DNA from 3 places in the Micromonospora chersina genome. Region 3 is predicted to be linked to each of the others. Evidence: riboswitches for the same ligand, from Rfam matches in the RefSeq annotation. Region 3 holds a riboswitch; each other region holds the start of a gene.

Region 1 (5,765 bases), 460 kb from region 3:
CCGCGACACCTGCACCACCGCCGGCCTGGACCCGATCACCAACTTCATGGACTACACCTACGACTCGTGCATGTACCAGTTCACCCCTGGTCAGGCGAGCCGCATGCTGACCGCGTGGAACGCCTACCGCGCGGCCTGACCGTCCCGCACCACACGCCGGTGCCGGTCCCGTCCTCGGACGGGACCGGCACCGGTTTTCCGTGCGGGTTCAGGCCGCCGGGCGGCGGGTGTCGAAGCCGTGCCGGCCGCGCCGGCCCTCGGGGGCGAGCGGGTCACGCCGAGCCGCGGCGCCGGCCCCCGGGTCGAGCCAGACGCGCACCTCGGGCCGGCCGCCGCCGGGCCGCGTCACCTGGTCGCGCCGGGTCAGCATCGCCACGTCGACGGTGAACTCGAACAGCCGCCAGTCGCCCTGCGGCGCGGCCCGGCCGATCCGGGCCACCCGGGCCACGGTCGCCGGGTCGGTCACGGGGCGGGCCCGGCCGGCCACGTAGGCCTCGTCGTCGCTCTCCTCCGGCGGGAAGGAGTGCAGCGCGAAGCGGCCGTCACGTTCGAGGTCGCGGCGCTTGGGCGAGTCGATGACGAAGCACCAGAGCCCGTCGTCGGTGATGACCGGGGAGACCGGGTGCACCCGCGGGCCGCCGTCGGCGCGGACCGTGGCGAGGTAGCCGAAACCCGGCCCGTACTGCTGCAACAGGAGGCGGATCTCGTCGGCGAGGCGGGGCTCGTCGGCGGCGAATTCGGACCAGGAAGCCATGCGGACATTCTATCGAACAGGTGTACGAAGATGTAGTCCGACACGCAGGTCACCCGTACCGGTCGCTATGGTGTTCCGATGCTGCTCTCCGACCGCGACCTGGTCTCCGAGATCAAGGCGGGCACGCTCGCGCTGGAGCCCTTCGAGCCCACGCTGGTGCAACCGTCCAGCATCGACGTACGTCTGGACCGGCTGTTCCGGGTCTTCAACAACCATCTCTACACGCACATCGACCCGTCCGTGCAACAGGACGACCTCACCTCGATGGTGGAGGTGGCCGAGGGCCAGCCGTTCGTGCTGCACCCGGGCGAGTTCGTGCTCGCCTCCACACTGGAGGTGATCTCGCTCGGCGACCAGCTCGCCGGGCGCCTGGAGGGCAAGTCCAGCCTGGGCCGGCTCGGCCTGCTGACCCACTCCACGGCCGGCTTCATCGACCCGGGCTTCTCCGGCCACGTCACGCTGGAGCTGTCCAACGTGGCGAACCTGCCGATCACGCTCTGGCCGGGCATGAAGATCGGCCAGCTCTGCATCTTCCGGCTCTCCTCGCCGGCCGAGCACCCGTACGGCTCGGCCGTCTACGGCTCCCGCTACCAGGGCCAGCGCGGCCCCACCCCGAGCCGGTCCTGGCAGAACTGGCGCACCTGGCCGACCCGCTGACTCATCGACCGGCTGTTAGGAGGGGTCCCTTCCTATACCGGAGGCGTTAAGAAGGGGCCCCTCCTTGCACATCAGCCCGGGCGACCGTAGCTGTTGATCTGGCCGTCGTCGACGCGCTTCATCGTGATCGGCTTACCGGACTGGGAGGCGTGCACCACCCAGCCGTCACCGACGTACATGGCGACGTGGTGCAGGTCGCTGTAGTAGAAGACGAGGTCGCCGGCACGCAGCTCGCTCCGGCTCACCCGCCTGGTCACGTCGTGCTGCTGCCGCGCGTTGTGCGGCAGCGAGACGCCGGCCTTGGCCCAGGCCGCCATGGTGAGGCCGGAGCAGTCGTAGTGATCCGGGCCGGCGGCGCCCCAGACGTAGATCTTGCCGATCTGGGCACAGGCGAACTTGACCGCGACGCCGGCCGGGCCACCGGGGTAGCCGGCGGGGCAGGGGGCCGGGCGCAGCGGACCGCCACCGCCGCTGCCGTAGACCTTGAGCCGGAGCTTCTGGAGCTTGACGATCTCGGCGTCGATCTGCTTCTTCTTCGCCGCGAGCTGCGCCTCGGTGCGTGCCAGCTCGCCGATCATCTGGTCCAGCGGCTGCTTCTTGGCGGCCAGCTGGTCGCGCAGCTCGGCGACGGTCCGCACCTGCGCCTGCTGGCGGTTCGCGAAGCGGTCGAGCAGTGCGAGGCCGTCCACCAGCTCACTCGGGGAGCGGCTGCCCAGCAGCGCGTTGACGGTGGAGAGGTTGTTGTCGCCCTTGTACGCGTCGGCGGCGAGGCCGCCCACCTGGCCGAGTGCGGCGTCCACCCGGGCCTGGAGCGGGGCGATCTGCTTGGCGAGCGCGTCGGCCTGCTTGCGCTTGGCGGCGAGCTGCTCGCGGGTGGCGTTGACCTGTTCGATGATCGGTTCGAGCTTGTTCCAGTCCTGGTCGATCTGGCGCTCGATCTCGGTGACCGACGGTTCGGCGTGGGCCGCCGTGGCGCCGCCGGTCAGGACGACGGCGGTGCCGGCCAGGGCGGCGAGGACGGTGGTGAAGCGGGACCAGCGGGAACGCGGCGCAGCCGTCGACCGGTCGACCGACCGGCCCGACGGTGGCCGCGGGGCATGGTGTGCCACCGGGCTTCCGTACTCCTTCTTCGTGCCCGCCTACCGAGTTAGCTGACGGGTTCGGGCGGGAAGGGAGCCGCCCTACCGCAGTGGCTGCGGATTCACCCCAGGTACCTGGGTCCCCGGCTCGCCCGGAGGCGACTCGGCGGTGTCGGACCGTCACCACCCGGGTTGGACGGTGAAACTGGCGGCCGACGATTGACCAGAGTAGAGATGACCGTTACCGATCCGCAACCCAAGTCGCCGTGACACTCCGTACCCGAAGGTTTTTTTCACGGCAGATTACCTGTCGGAAAGGTATTGACCTGGGGGGTGTGCGGGGCGAGGGTGAGGACGCAGTGACCCCCATCCCTGTCTGGAGGTTCGATGCACCTCTCACCCCCGCCGTCGGGCAGACGGATGCTGCTGGCAGCCGCCGTCGCGGCGGCCACCGCGCTTGTGGCCACCGGTCCGGTGGCCGCGGAACCGCTCACCCAACCCGCCACCGACCGCCAGGAGCAGTACGCCGCCGCCGCGGCGGAGTACGGCGTGCCGCAGAGCGTCCTGCTCGGCGTCTCGTACCTGGAATCGCGTTGGGACACCCACCCGGGCCAGCCGAGCACCAGCGGCGGCTACGGCCCGATGCATCTCACCGACGCCCAGCACGTCCTCTCGACGCCGGCCAGCGGCCACGTCGACGAGGACGAGGACCCGCGGGGCGACGACTCGCGCCCGCTCACCCTCGACCCGGCCATCGCGTCGGCGCCGGCGGAGGACGTGCTGCCGCAGGCGTCCCTGCAGACGGTCGACGCCGCCGCGGCGCTCACCGGCCTCGCCGAGGAGACGCTGCGCACCGACGCGGCCGCGAACATCCGGGGCGGGGCGGCGCTGCTGGCCTCGTACCAGAAGGACCTGGGTGCGCCGGTCGGCGCCGGCACCGACCCGGCGGCCTGGTACGGCGCGGTGGCCCGCTACTCCGGCGCGGACACCGAGGACGCGGCGGCGGCCTTCGCCGACGAGGTCTACGACCAGCTCGGCCTCGGCGCGACCCGGACCACCGACGACGGCCAGCGGGTGACCCTGGCCGCCACCACTGTGACGCCGGACCAGTCCGGGCTGCACAAGCTGGGGCTGCGCCGCGCCGAGCGGCCGGACGGCCTGGAGTGCCCGGTCCGGCTGGCCTGTGAGTGGATCCCCGCCCCCTACGAGCAGCTCAGCGCGGACCCGGGCGACTACGGCAACCACGACCTCGGGAACCGGCCGGCCCAGCAGAAGATCGAGTACATCGTCATCCACGACACCGAGGGCTACTTCCGCCCGAGTGTCGACCTGGTGAAGCGTGCCGACTACCTGGGCTGGCACTACACGCTGCGCTCGGTGGACGGCTACGTCGCCCAGCACATCAAGGCCAAGGACGTCGGCTGGCACGCCGGCAACTGGTACGTCAACGCCAAGTCCATCGGCCTGGAGCACGAGGGCTTCGCGGGTCACGGCACCTGGTACACCGAGGCGATGTACCGGGCGTCGGCCAAGCTGGTCCGTCACCTGGCCCTGCGCTTCCAGATCCCGCTGGACCGGCAGCACATCATCGGCCACGACAACGTGCCCGGCACCACCGCCGGCACCGTGGCCGGGATGCACTGGGACCCGGGCCCGTACTGGGACTGGTCGCACTACTTCGACCTCATGAAGGCGCCATTCCACTCCACCGGCACGCCGCACACCGGCCTGGTCACCATCGACCCGGACTTCGCCACCAACCAGCCCGCCTTCACCGGTTGCAACCAGCAGCCGCCGGGCGTGCCGAAGCCCACGCCGCCGGCCGCGCCGTGCCCGCTGCGCGGCTCCTCGGCGGTCATCCTCCGTACGGCGCCGAGCGCGACCGCCCCGCTGGTCAACGACCTCGGTCTGCGGCCGAACGGCACGCCGGACACCATGTACATCTCCGACCACGGCGCCCGCGCCTCGGCCGGCCAGACGTACGCCCTCGCGGACATCCAGGGCGACTGGACCGCGATCTGGTACCTCAACCAGAAGGCCTGGTTCTACAACCCGGCCTCCGCGCCGACGGCCAAGTGGGCCAACGGCTTCGTGGTGACGCCCAGGGACGGGAAGACCACCATCCCGGTGTACGGGCGCGCCTACCCCGAGCGGGCGGCCTACCCGGCCGGGGTTCCGTACCAGACCATCTCCCCGCTGCAGTACAGCCTCTCGGCGGGCCAGCGGTACGCGGTCGGCGGGGTCCTGCCGGGCGAGTACTACCGCGCGGTCACCTTCGACGGCTCCGCGCCGGGTGACTGGACGGTGATCCGCGGCGAGAACCGGTACGTGCAGATCCAGTTCGGCCACCGCGTGATGTTCGTGAACCTCGACGACGTCCAGGTCCTGCCCGCCTCGGTCGGCGCGCCCGCCTGACCGACCTGACGACGAAGGCCCCCGGTCCGCGTGGACCGGGGGCCTTCGTGCTGCGCGGGCGGATCAGTACGGCCTGCGGAACCCGGCGACCGGCATGGTGTTGATGCTGGACACCTGGACCGGCTTTCCGGTCCGGGGCGCGTGCACCATGATGTTGTTGCCCAGGTAGAGGCCCATGTGGTGCAGGTCGCTGAAGAAGAAGACCAGGTCCCCTGGTCGGGCCTCGGCTCGGGAGACCGCCCGACCCTCGTTCCACTGGGCGCCGGTGAAGTGGGTGAGCGAGATGCCCGCCGCCTTGTAGGCGTACTGGGTGAGACCGGAGCAGTCGAAGGAGTTCGGGCCGGTGGCGCCCCACACGTACGGGTCGCCGACCTGGGCGCACGCCGTCTTGATCGCGGTGCGAGCGGCGCTGCTCACCACACCGTCGATGGCCGGGCAGCCCGCCGGGCGGATCGAGGTCACCGGCAGCATCGCGGTCAGCCGCTTGATCTCGGCGTTGATCTGCTTCTTCTTCGTCTCCAGGTCCGCCTTCTGCTTCAGCTCGGTCGCGATCAGCGCGTCCAGCTTCTGCTTCTGCTTGTTGTACTTGTCCCGGACGGCGAGAACGCCGGCGATCTGCCGGCGCTGGTCGTCGGCGAGCCGGTCGAGGATGACCAACTGCTCGGCGAGCGTGCCGGGCTTGGTGTTGACAAGCAGCGCGCCGAGGTCCTGGGACGGGCCCTGGATGTAGTAGCGGGCCGCGATGTCACCGACCTTGTTCATGGCCAGCGCCGACTCCAGTTCGAGCGGCACCATCTTCTTCTCGAGGTCGGCCGACTTCTTCTGGTTGACCTTGAGCTGGGCGCGCACCTTGTTGTACT
Region 2 (5,765 bases), 3.2 Mb from region 3:
ACCCCGGGTGGCATCTCCGGCGCGGGCACCCAGGAGTTCGTCGCCGACACCTTCGGCGCGGCCACCGAGTGGTTCGCCAACGAGCCGTCCACCTACGACGCTCCCGACTTCCTGGTCGGCGAGAAGATCAACCTGGTGGGCAGCGGCCCGATCCGCAACATGTACAACCCGTCGGCGCTGGGCGACCCGAACTGCTACTCCAGCAGCATCCCCAGCACCGAGGTGCACGCCGCGGCCGGCCCGGGCAACCACTGGTTCTACCTGCTGGCCAACGGCAGCAGCCCGACCAACGGCCAGCCGGCCAGCTCCACCTGCAACGGCAGCAGCGTGACCGGTCTGGGCATCCAGAAGGCCATGAAGATCATGTACAACGCGATGCTGCTGAAGACCTCGTCCTCGTCGTACCTGAAGTACCGGGTCTGGACGCTGCAGGCGGCGAAGAACCTCTACCCGACCAGCTGCACCGAGTTCAACGCGGTCAAGGCCGCCTGGAACGCGATCAGCGTGCCGGCGCAGACCGGTGAGGCGACCTGCACCGGCAGCACCCCGACGCCGACCGCCACGACCACCCCGCCGTCGGGCAGCTGCACCGGCCAGAAGCTGGCCAACCCCGGCTTCGAGTCCGGCAACGTGAGCTGGACCGCCAGCTCCGGCGTCATCACGAACGACACCGCCCAGGCCGCGCACGGCGGCTCCTACAAGGCGTGGCTCGACGGCTACGGCACGACGCACACCGACACGCTCTCGCAGTCGGTGACGATTCCGGCCGGCTGCCGGGCGACGCTGAGCTTCTGGCTGCACATCGACAGCGCGGAGTCGACCACGACCACCGCCTACGACAAGCTGACCGTGAAGGCGGGCAGCACCACCCTGGCCACCTACTCCAACCTCAACAAGGCCACCGGCTACGTGCAGCGGTCCTTCGACATCTCGTCGCTGGCCGGCACCACCGCCACCATCTCCTTCAGCGGCGTGGAGGACAGCTCCCTGCAGACCTCCTTCGTCGTCGACGACACCGCGGTCACCCTGAGCTGATCGCAGCGGAGCGGCCGGTCGTCGTCCTCCCGACGGCCGGCCGCTTCGTCGTTCCCGCGGCAGGTCGCCGGCCGGGGCGCACCGGCCGGACGCCGGTCAGGCCGGGCGGGCCGCGCCGGAGCCGGCGCCGTCGCGGCGGATCCGGGCCGCGACGCCCTCCATGGCCCGACCGAATCGCTCCATGTCCCGCGCGGACTGCTCGGGCAGGCCGCCGAGCCGCGCGGCGAGGGCGTCCACGTCCGCCTGGGCCGAGGCGCTGACCCGGGCGTCCAGCTCGGTGAGGGCGGCGTTCACGGCCGACACCAGGTGCCCGCAGAGGGCCTCGACGGACTCCCCGGCCAACGCGGGGTCGACGGTGACGGACTCCAGCCGGCCACCCTGGACGGCGACGGCACGGACCCGGCCGCCGGCCGCGGCGCCCTCGGCCCGGAGCAGCTCGCCCGGCGCGCCGTCGGGGTGCTCGGCGGCCCGGGACCGCATCGCGGAGAGCGCCTGTTGGGTCCTGGTCAGCAGCTCGTCGAGGCTCGCGGCCGCGGAGAACGGGTCGTTGGTCATATCCGCGCTTTCTTCACGTCTTTCCGAGCACCGTGACGATAGCAACCACCCCCGACGCGGGCGCCGGTGAGCCCGCCCGAACCCGGTCCGACACGAACGCCCGGCCGGGATCCCCGGCCGGGCGTTCGTGGTGCGGTGGACCGGCCCGCACGGGGCCGTTCCGGTGGGGTCTCAGCGCAGGCGCAGCTTCTGGCCCGGGAAGATCAGGCCGGGGTTCGCGCCCACCACGTCCTTGTTGCGCTCGTAGAGGGCCTGCCAACCGCCGGCCACGTTCTTCGCGTCGGCGATCTCGGAGAGGGTGTCTCCGGACCGGACGACGTAGCTGCCGGCGCCGCTCGTGCCCGGCGTGCCACGCCGCTCGCTTCGGACGGTCGGCCGGTCGGCGCGCGACTTCCGCTCCGTGGTGGCCTTCTTGGCGGACTTCGTCGAGCCCGAGTCCTTGCTGGCGTACCTCTTGGTGGAGCCGCCCTTCTTGCCGCAGACCGGCCAGGCGCCGATGCCCTGCCCGTCGAGGACCTTCTCGGCGATGGCGATCTGCTCGCTGCGGCTGGCCAGGTCGGCGCGGCTGGCGTACTTCTGGCCGCCGTAGCCGTTCCAGGTGCTCCGGGAGAACTGGAGCCCGCCGTAGTAGCCGTTGCCGGTGTTGATGTGCCAGTTGCCGCCGGACTCGCACTGGGCGACGGCGTCCCAGTTGACGCCGGCGGCGCTGGCCGGGGCGGCCGGGCCGAGAAGGGCGGCGGCGCCGGTGGCGGCGCCGACGACGAGCGCCCCGACGGCGGTGCGACGCTGCGCGGTCCGTCGGTGACGGGCGACGTGTTCACTTGCCATGTGGGTTTCCTCCACGCCGACGAGGTGAGCTGTCGGGTTCGGGCCGAGGAGCCCGGCCGCCGGTGGCGGCTTCACCCCGAGGTGTCGTGCACCGAGGAACGTGGTTCCCCCGCTCCCGCCTGAGGTCCAGGTACCACCGGGCCGGCGGCGGGATTAGGCGTTGCCGGCCCGTGGTGTCCGCGATCGCGAACGGAATCGACGTTAGGAACGTTTTGCGACGAACGCCCACTTCTTGTGAGGTTCTTCACCCGGCCGGGCGAAGGTCGCCCCGTTCGAGTTGCGCACCGTCCGAAGGGGGCTTATTGAGGGGCGGCTCAGTAGGTCAGGCCGTATCCCTGCGGGAAGAGCGGGACCTGACCGTCGCCCGCGTTGATGGGCTGCTGGCTGACCGAGTTCATCCAGGTCATCGGCAGTTTGCCGGTCGGCGCGTACCCGCCGAAGAGGACGTCGGCCACGCCGCCGCCCTCGGTGCCGGGCAGCCAGGACGCCAGCAGCGCGTTCCACCGTGGCAGCTCGGCGGCCACGTCCAGCGGCCGGCCGCTGACCAGCACCACGATCACCGGCACGCCCGAGTTGCGCAGCGTCGTGATGGTACGCAGGTCGTCGCGGTCCAGGCTCATGCTGCCGGTGCGGTCGCCCTGGCCCTCGGCGTACGGTGTCTCGCCGACCACCGCGATCGCCGCCCGGTAGGTCCTGTCGATGCCGGTGCCGCGCTGGTTGTACGTGACAGTCGTGGTCGGACCGGCGGCCGCCCGGATGCCCTGGAGGATGGTGGTGCCGGGCGTGACGGCGCCGGACGAGCCCTGCCAGGAGATGGTCCACCCGCCGCTCTGGTTGCCGATGTTGTCGGCGTTCTTCCCGGCCACGAAGATCTTGTTGTTGTCCCGGGCCAGCGGGAGCACGCCGCCGTCGTTCTTGAGCAGCACCTGGGACTGCCGCACGGCCTGGCGGGCCAGCGCGCGGTGCGCCGCGCCGCCCACCGTCGAGGTCCTGCTCCGGTCGGTGTACGGCCGCTCGAAGAGGCCCAGCTCGAACTTCTTCGTGAGGATCCGCCGGTTGGCGTCGTCGATCCGGCTCATCGGCACATGCCCGTTCTGTACCTCGGCCCGCAGCGTGCTGAGGAAGGTCTTCCAGGCCGTCGGCACCATCACCATGTCGATGCCGGCGTTGACGGCGGCGCTCACCTCGGCGGCCGTGAACCCGCTGGCGCCGTCGATCTGGTCGATGCCGTTCCAGTCGGACACCACGAAGCCGGAGAAGCCCAACTCCCCCTTCAGGACGTCGGTGATCAGGTAGCGGTGGCCGTGCAGCTTCACCCCGTTCCAGCTGCTGTAGGAGATCATCACCGAGCCCACGCCGCGCTGCACCGCGGCCTGGAACGGCGGCAGGTGGATGGCCCGCAGGTCGGCCTCGCTGAGCTGGGTGTCGCCCTGGTCGTCGCCGCCGGTGGTGCCGCCGTCGCCCACGTAGTGCTTGGCGGTGGCGAGCACCGACGTGGGCCCGCCCAGGGTGGTGCCCTGGAGGCCGGTGACCAGGGTGGACAGGCTCGACGGCAGGTCCGGCGTCTCCCCGAACGACTCGTAGGTGCGGCCCCACCGGTCGTTGCGGGCCACGCAGAGGCAGGGGGCGAAGTTCCAGTCCACACCGGTGCCGGTGATCTCCTCGGCGACGGCCTGGCCGATCTGCTGGACCAGCGCCGGGTCACGCGTCGCACCGAGGCCGATGTTGTGCGGGAAGATGGTCGCCCCGTACACGTTGTTGTGCCCGTGCACGGCGTCGACGCCGTAGATCATCGGGATGCCGAGCGGGGTGGCCAGGGCGGCGCGCTGGAAGCCGTCGTACATGTCGGCCCAGGACGTGGCGGTGTTCGGCGTGGGCGCGGAGCCGCCGCCCGAGAGGACCGAGCCGAGCCGGTACGTGGTGAGGTCGCTCGCGGTGACCGAGCCGCGCTCCGCCTGGGTCATCTGGCCGAGCTTCTCGTCGAGGGTCATCCGGGCGAGCAGGTCGGCGACGCGGGTGGCGACGGGCAGCGTCGGGTCCTGGTACGGCAGGCCGGCCGCGGTGGCCGGGGCGGGCGCGGCCAGGGCGGTGACCGCGACGAGCAGGAGGGCGAGGGCGAGCGGACGGGGGCGGTGGTGGTGACGGATCACGGGTCGCTCCTTCCGGAGGAACGCTGGGGCCGTTCACCGGCACCCTATGCCCGTGAGCATCGACTGTGAACAATCCGTGCCGGTTCCGGAACCGCCGGGCGGGCGGGCGCCGGCGCGGGCTACCGTGGCAGGGTTCGCGCAAGATCGGCTAGAGGCGGCGAGGCATGAGCGACCACGGACACGAGCTGGCCTTCGGCGGCTTCCTCACCCCCTCGGCCGGGCGGCCGGAGCAGGTGGTGGCGCGCGCGAAGCTCTGCGAGCAGGTCGGCCTGGACCTGGTCACCTTCCAGGACCACCCCTACCAGCCGGGGTTCCTGGACACCTGGACGCTGATGTCGTTCGTGGCCGCCGCCACCAGCCGCATCACCCTCGCGGGGAACGTGCTCAACCTGCCGCTGCGGCAACCCGTGGTGCTCGCCCGCAGCGTGGCCAGCCTGGACCTGCTCACCGGCGGCCGGGTCGAGCTGGGCCTCGGCGCCGGCGCCTTCTGGGAGGCCATCGAGGCGGTCGGCGGCCGGCGGCTCTCCCCCGGCGCTGCCGTGGACGCCCTCGACGAGGCGATCCGCGTGATCCGCGAGGTCTGGGACACCGATCGGCGCGGCATGGTCCGCGTCGAGGGCGAGCACTACCGGGTGGTCGGCGCGAAGCGCGGCCCGGCGCCGGCGCACCCGGCGGAGATCTGGGTGGGCGCGTACAAGCCGCGGATGCTGCGGCTGGTCGGCCGCGCGGCGGACGGCTGGCTGCCGTCGCTGGCGTACCTGCCGAAGGGGCCGGCGGAGCTGCCGGCGCTGAACGCGGTTATCGACGAAGGCGCCGCGGAGGCCGGCCGGGACCCCGGCGCCGTGCGCCGCCTGCTCAACGTCACCGGCACCTTCTCCCGGTCGCCGGCCGGCTTCCTGGACGGCCCCCCGGAGCAGTGGGTGGAGGAGCTGGCCGGGCTCGCCCTGGACCACGGCATCGCCACCTTCATCCTGGGCAGCGACGAGCCGCGGGCCGTCCAGCTCTTCGCCCAGGAGGTGGCGCCCGCCGTCCGCGAGCTGGTCGCCGCCGAGCGGACCACGCCGGGCAGCCGCGCCCGCGCCGTCGAGGAGCAGCAGGCCGCCGTCGAGGCCGGCGGGTCGACAGCGCTGGCGGTCTCCCCCACCCCCGATCCGGGGGTACGGCTCAGCGCGCGCCGGCTCTGGGACGAGTCCACCC
Region 3 (5,765 bases):
GCCGGGCAGGTGGGCGGTGGCGGTGGCGCCGTGGCCGCCGTCACCGTGGTCGGCTCCGGCGGAGTCGTGGCCGGCGTCGGTGGCGTCGTGGCGGGTCTCGGCGGCCGGGGTGACGGGGCCGGCCGCGTGACCGACCCCGTACGCCGTGCCGAACACCGCCGCGAGGCCGAGGGCGAAGCCGCTCAGTTTCGTCGCCGTGTTCATCGTGGTACCTCGGTTTCTACGGGTCTTCCGGACCCGTCACGCCCCGACGAGGTCGTAACCGGCCTCGTCCACGGCGGCGCGGACGGTGTCCGTGTCCAACGGGCTCTCACTGGTGACGGTGACCCGGCCGGAGGCCAGGTCGACCTGGACGTCGGTGACGCCCGGCAGCGCGCTCACCTCGGTGCTGACCGAGTTGACGCAGTGCCCGCAGGTCATGCCCTGCACCTGGTACGTGGTGGTGACCATCGCGCATCTCCCCTTCCTGCCACCTCCGATCCTATACCCCCAGGGGGTAAGCGGAAGGGAGACGGCTGCCACTTTTCGTACCGTTACCCGGTGGGGGTATCGGCCACGAACAGGACCGTACCATACCCCCGAGGGGTACGCTATCCTTGATGTCATGACCGCACCGACGACCCCGACCCGGGGCTACACCGCCAGCAAGGACCAGCTGCTCGCGCGGCTCCGCCGCATCGAGGGCCAGGTCCGCGGCATCGAGAAGATGGTCGAGGACGACCGCTACTGCATCGACGTGCTGACCCAGATCTCCGCCATCCAGGCCGCGCTGGACAAGGTCGGCCTCGGCCTGCTGGACGGGCACGCCCGGCACTGCATGCACGAGGGCGCCGCCGAGGGCCGCGCCGACGAGATGGCCACCGAGATGATGGCCGCCGTCGGCCGCCTCATGAAGCGCGGCTGACCGGGCCGGGTGCCCCGCCACCGGCGAGGCACCCGACACGTGGCTCAGAGCCGGTCGAGCATCTTCCTCATGGCGTCGATCTCGCCCTGCTGGGCGGTGACGATCTGCCGGGCCAGCGCCGTGGCGTCCGGGTGGGCGCCGCGGGTGATCTCCTCCCTCGCCATGGTGATGGCGCCCTCATGGTGGGCGATCATCATGGTGAGGAACTGCCTGTCGAAGTCGGTGCCCGACGCCGCCCTCAGCTTCGCCAGGTCGGCCTCGGACATCATCCCGGGCATGCCGTGGTCCATCCCCGGCATCCCGTGCCCGGCGCTCATCGAGGGCGCCGGCCGGCCCCACGCGGCGAGCCAGCCGCGCATGGTGGCGATCTCCGGCCCCTGGGCCGCCCTGATCTGCCCGGCCAGCTTCCTCACCTCCGGGTCGGCCGCCCGGGTCTCCGCCAGCTCGGACATCTCCACGGCCTGCTGGTGGTGCGGGATCATCATCTGGGCGAACATCACGTCGGCGGCGTCGAACGAGGCCGAGGCGCCCGCGGCGGGCGTGGCGGTGCCGGCCGCGCCCGGCATGTCGTGGCCGGCCGTCGGATCGTCGCCACAGGCGGCCAGGGCCAGAGCGACGGTGACGCTCGCGCCGGCCAGAGCGGCGCGGCGCGCGATGGTACGAGTGAACACGAGTGTGCCTTTCGAGTGTCGGAACGTACGCAGCGGACGGCGGACGCGGGGCACCGGTGGTCCGGTCCCCTCGCGTCGAGGCGTCCTATCTGCGCAGCACCGACGTCGTCGCCAGGCGCAGCCCGAAGGCCCGGGGCGGCGGGGCGCGCGGGCCGGCGGGGTGCCGGAGCGGGCCGCCGGCCGCCGCGACGGCGGACCGTGACCCGGTCCGCAGCAGCACGACGACCAGCAGCGCGACGGCGAACGCGCCGAGCACCGCCAGGCAGACGCTCCACCCGGACGGATCCGCGCCCGGGTCGCCCGGCGGCAGGGCGCGTGCGGTGCAGCGGTCGCCCTCGCAGTCCGCCACCATGGCGAGCGCTGCGGAGTGCCCGGCCGGATGCCCCGCCGGCTGTCCGGACGGGGAGTGCGCGCCGTGGCCCAGGGTGTGCATGGCGGTCAGCCCGACAAGCGTGCAGACGAGCAGCAGGAGCCGGACCCACCGTCCGGTCGCCGCCGTGCCCGCCATGCCACCACGGTAACCGGCCGCTCGGGTACGCCCCGGGGGAACCGCCGCGGCACCGTGTCCCGGGGCGTCTCCGACCCGCCTGGCTACCATTCCGGGGCGACGACCCGGCCGCGCCCGTCCCGCGGCGCACCGGCCGGTCCGGCGAACCGGCCGGCCCGGAGACACGAATCCCGTTGCGAATCGTTGGGAGAGACGCCATGGGCGCCGACCACACCCGTCCCGCTCCGTCGGCCCCACCGGGGGTACGGCGGATCCTGGTCGCCACGGTGGTGCCGCTCTTCCTGATCACCGTGGTGGCCGCGCTGGTGCTCTGGCCCCGGCAGGACCGGGAAGCGGCGGACGCCCCGGCACTGCCCCGCTACCACGGCACGGTGACCCGGGTGGTGACCGTGCCCTGCCCGCCGACCCCGGAGGCGCCGGAGGGGAGCCCCGGCGGTTCGGCCGGGCCGTGCGGGACGGTGACCGTCGCCGCCGAGCAGGGCCCGGACGCCGGGCGGCAGGTCGAGACTCCGGTGCCCTCCGGCCCGGGCGCGCCCCGGGTCGAGGTCGGCGACGAGGTGATCCTGGTCGAGCTGATCGACCCGGCCGACCCGGCGGTGAAGAGCTACAACATCGCCGAGCACCAGCGAGGCACGCCGCTGGTCTGGCTGGCGGTGCTCTTCGCCGTGGCGATCGTGGCGTTCGGCAGGTGGCGCGGGCTGGCCGCGCTCGGCGGGCTGGTGGCGAGTTTCGCCATCCTGCTCGGCTTCGTGCTGCCCGGGATCGGCGCCGGCCAGCCGCCGCTGCTCGTGGCGATCGTGGGCGCCGCGCTGATCATGTTCGTGGTGCTCTACCTGACGCACGGGGTCACCGCGCAGACCTCGGTGGCCGTGCTCGGCACGCTCGGCAGCCTGGTGCTGACAGGTGTGCTCGGCACCCTGGCCACGGCCGCCACCCACCTCACCGGATTCGGCAGCGAGGACGCGACCACCCTGTCGATGTTCCAGGGCGACGTCGACCTGCACGGCCTGCTGCTCGCCGGCATCGTCATCGGCTCGCTGGGCGTGCTGGACGACGTCACGGTCACCCAGGCGGCCACTGTCACCGAGTTGGCCCACGCCAACCCGGCGCTGTCCCGCCGGCACCTCTACCGGGCGGCCACCCGGGTGGGCCGCGCGCACATCGCCTCCACCGTCAACACCATCGTGCTGGCGTACGCGGGCGCCTCGCTGCCGCTGCTGCTCCTGCTCGTCGCCGACTCCCGGCCGGTGAGCCAGATCCTGACGAGCGAGTTCCTGGCCCAGGAGATCGTCCGCAGCGCGGTGGCCACGCTCGGCCTGATCGCCGCCGTACCGCTGACCACCGGACTGGCCGCGGTGGTCACCACCGCCGGGCGGCGCGGGACCACCGAGGGCCCGGCCGACCCTCCCGCGCCCCGGCCGCCGGCCGGGCGGGACGAGGCGCTGGAGGCGCTCGGCGGGGCGCCCGGGCAGCGGGCCGGCGGGTGGCCCGGCGGCGACAGGAACACGGAGGCCGCATGGTGACACTCCGCAGCGTGATGACGGATTCCAAACGCGATCCTGGTCACGCACGGCGAGGACGAATTCTCGCTATTGGTCGGCTTCCGGACGTAGAACACCGGGAGGACTCTCGGGTAACCTCGCTGCCGGTCACCGCCGAAGGCGCGCACCGGCGCCAGCGGTGCCGCCGCCCAATCGCCCGCGGGCGAGCCGGGGAACCAGGTACATGGGGTGAATCCGCGCGAGCGGTAGGGGCCACTTCCGTCCCGAACCCGTCAGCTAACCCGGTCGGCGGCCGACGGAAGGGAACACTGTGACGGCACCCCTGCGGCGCTGGCTGACCCCCGTGGTGGCCGTCGTGGCCGCGCTCACCGTGCTGGTGGGGCCGACCCCGGCGACGGCCGCTCCGAGCACCCCCACCCCCTCGGGGCACTCCGAGGACGACGACGACCCCCTCATCACCGAGGCCATCGACGCCGCCAACCGGGCCTACCTCCAGGCCAAGGCGAAGCTGGACAAGTCGCGCAAGCGCCAGCTCCAGCTCGCCCTCGAGGTGAAGGCCGCGCAGAGCGAATTCGACGCGCTCAGCCCGCAGGTGGCCCAGATGGCCGCGCAGTCCTACCGCACCGGCCGGATGGGCGCCATGGCCATGCTGCTGGACAGCAGCACGCCCGACTCGTTCGTCCGGCGGGCGGCCGCCCTCGACGAGCTGAACCTGATGAACGCGCAGAAGCTCGCCGCCATCAACGCCGCGAAGAACCGCGCCGAGCAGGCCAAGATCGCGCTCGACATCGAGGTGCGCGAGCAGGAGAAGCAGAAGAACGCGATGGCCCGCGAGAAGGCCGAGACGGAGAAGGCGCTGCAACTGGTCGGCGGCATCGGCTTCACCGGCGGCCTGGTCTCGGCCACCTCACCGGTCGCCCGGGTCGGCCCCGGCCGGACCGCCGACGGCGACTGGAAGCCGGAGTCGTGCAGCGAGAACGACCCGACCACCTCGGGCTGCATCACCCCGCGCACACTGCACGCGTACAAGGAGGTGAAGCGGGCCGGCTTCAACCGCTTCGTGGGCTGCTACCGCCCGGGCGGGCCGTGGGAGCACCCCAAGGGCCGCGCCTGCGACTGGTCGCTCCAGAACAGCGGCTTCTCCCCGTGGCGGACCAAGGACCAGCGGATGTACGGCAACAACGTCGCCGCCTTCCTCATCCGCAACGCCGACCGGCTCGGCATCTACTACGTGATCTGGAACCGGCAGATCTGGTTCCCGGCCACCGGCTGGAAGTCCTACAGCGGACCCTCCAACCACACCGACCACGTGCACATGTCGCTGCTCTGACGACGTACGCCGAGAGGGGCCGGTCCGCGATGCGGGCCGGCCCCTCGACGTTCGGCGGATCGTTCAGCCGGCGAGCGCCGGGTCGGCGGGCGCGGCCGGGGCCGGCACCGGCGTGACCGGCGCGGTGGCCGGAATCTGGGCCACGATGCGCGCCTCGCCGGCGCTCAGCCGGTACGCCATGCCGACGATCGTGCACGCGCCGGCGTCCACCCGCTCGGCCAGCACGGCGGACCGGGCCACCAGGGCCTCGACGGTCTGCGCGATGTGGATGTCGATGATGGCGTCCAGGTCCTCCACGCCGTCCCGGCCGGCCCGGAGCAGGCTGGGCGCGACGGCGTCCACCACGGCGCCGAGGTGCCCGGCCGGCGAGGTGCCGGTGCGGACCGCCTCGCGGGCGGCCTGGACCGCGCCGCACGAGTCGTGGCCGAGCACCACCACGAGCGGGGTGCCCAGCACGGTCACCGCGTACTCGACGCTGCCGAGCACCTCGGGGCCGGCGGTGTGCCCGGCGGTGCGGACCACGAAGAGGTCACCGAGGCCGCGGTCGAAGATGATCTCGGCGGCGAGCCGGGAGTCGGAGCAGCCGACGATCACCGCGAACGGGTGCTGCCCGTCGGCGACCGCCGCCCGGTGTCCGGCGTCCTGGTTCGGATGACGCGGGACACCGGTGACGAACCGCCGGTTACCGGCCTGGAGTTCGGCGAGCGCCTGTTCGGGAGTGGTCGGCGGCATCCATCCTCACCTCGTCCTCGGGCGAAAAAGACCTGGTCAGCCGGCCGGCGACGGAGGCGGCCTCGGGACCAACCGTCACACGCAGTCCAAGGTACGTCAAGATTTACGTGATACGCGT

Evidence for each region. Region 3 has a riboswitch for cyclic di-AMP ahead of GA0070603_RS17100 (coiled-coil domain-containing protein). Riboswitches for the same ligand answer to the same signal wherever they lie in the genome.
Region 1: another riboswitch for cyclic di-AMP. It lies ahead of GA0070603_RS19390 (C40 family peptidase); the one in region 3 lies ahead of GA0070603_RS17100 (coiled-coil domain-containing protein).
Region 2: another riboswitch for cyclic di-AMP. It lies ahead of GA0070603_RS02035 (LysM peptidoglycan-binding domain-containing protein); the one in region 3 lies ahead of GA0070603_RS17100 (coiled-coil domain-containing protein).

The regions. Positions count from the first base shown of each region.
Region 1 covers NZ_FMIB01000002.1:4,165,866-4,171,630, forward strand. The annotation lists gene GA0070603_RS19375 (zinc metalloprotease) at 1-139, shown strand, start outside; gene GA0070603_RS19380 (pyridoxamine 5'-phosphate oxidase family protein) at 209-754, opposite strand; gene dcd (dCTP deaminase) at 833-1,411, shown strand; gene GA0070603_RS19390 (C40 family peptidase) at 1,483-2,520, opposite strand; cyclic di-AMP (ydaO/yuaA leader) riboswitch at 2,532-2,669, opposite strand; gene GA0070603_RS19395 (N-acetylmuramoyl-L-alanine amidase) at 2,911-4,905, shown strand; gene GA0070603_RS19400 (C40 family peptidase) at 4,969-5,765, opposite strand, start outside.
Region 2 covers NZ_FMIB01000002.1:466,107-471,871, reverse strand. The annotation lists gene GA0070603_RS02045 (M4 family metallopeptidase) at 1-1,035, shown strand, start outside; gene GA0070603_RS02040 (YbaB/EbfC family nucleoid-associated protein) at 1,132-1,590, opposite strand; gene GA0070603_RS02035 (LysM peptidoglycan-binding domain-containing protein) at 1,762-2,418, opposite strand; cyclic di-AMP (ydaO/yuaA leader) riboswitch at 2,424-2,578, opposite strand; gene GA0070603_RS02030 (glycoside hydrolase family 3 protein) at 2,733-4,568, opposite strand; gene GA0070603_RS02025 (LLM class flavin-dependent oxidoreductase) at 4,733-5,765, shown strand, end outside.
Region 3 covers NZ_FMIB01000002.1:3,705,405-3,711,169, forward strand. The annotation lists gene GA0070603_RS17070 (DUF8832 domain-containing protein) at 1-204, opposite strand, end outside; gene GA0070603_RS17075 (heavy-metal-associated domain-containing protein) at 241-450, opposite strand; gene GA0070603_RS17080 (metal-sensitive transcriptional regulator) at 605-904, shown strand; gene GA0070603_RS17085 (DUF305 domain-containing protein) at 949-1,575, opposite strand; gene GA0070603_RS17090 (DUF6153 family protein) at 1,661-2,083, opposite strand; gene GA0070603_RS17095 (YibE/F family protein) at 2,281-3,606, shown strand; cyclic di-AMP (ydaO/yuaA leader) riboswitch at 3,761-3,891, shown strand; gene GA0070603_RS17100 (coiled-coil domain-containing protein) at 3,896-4,915, shown strand; gene GA0070603_RS17105 (carbonic anhydrase) at 4,979-5,647, opposite strand.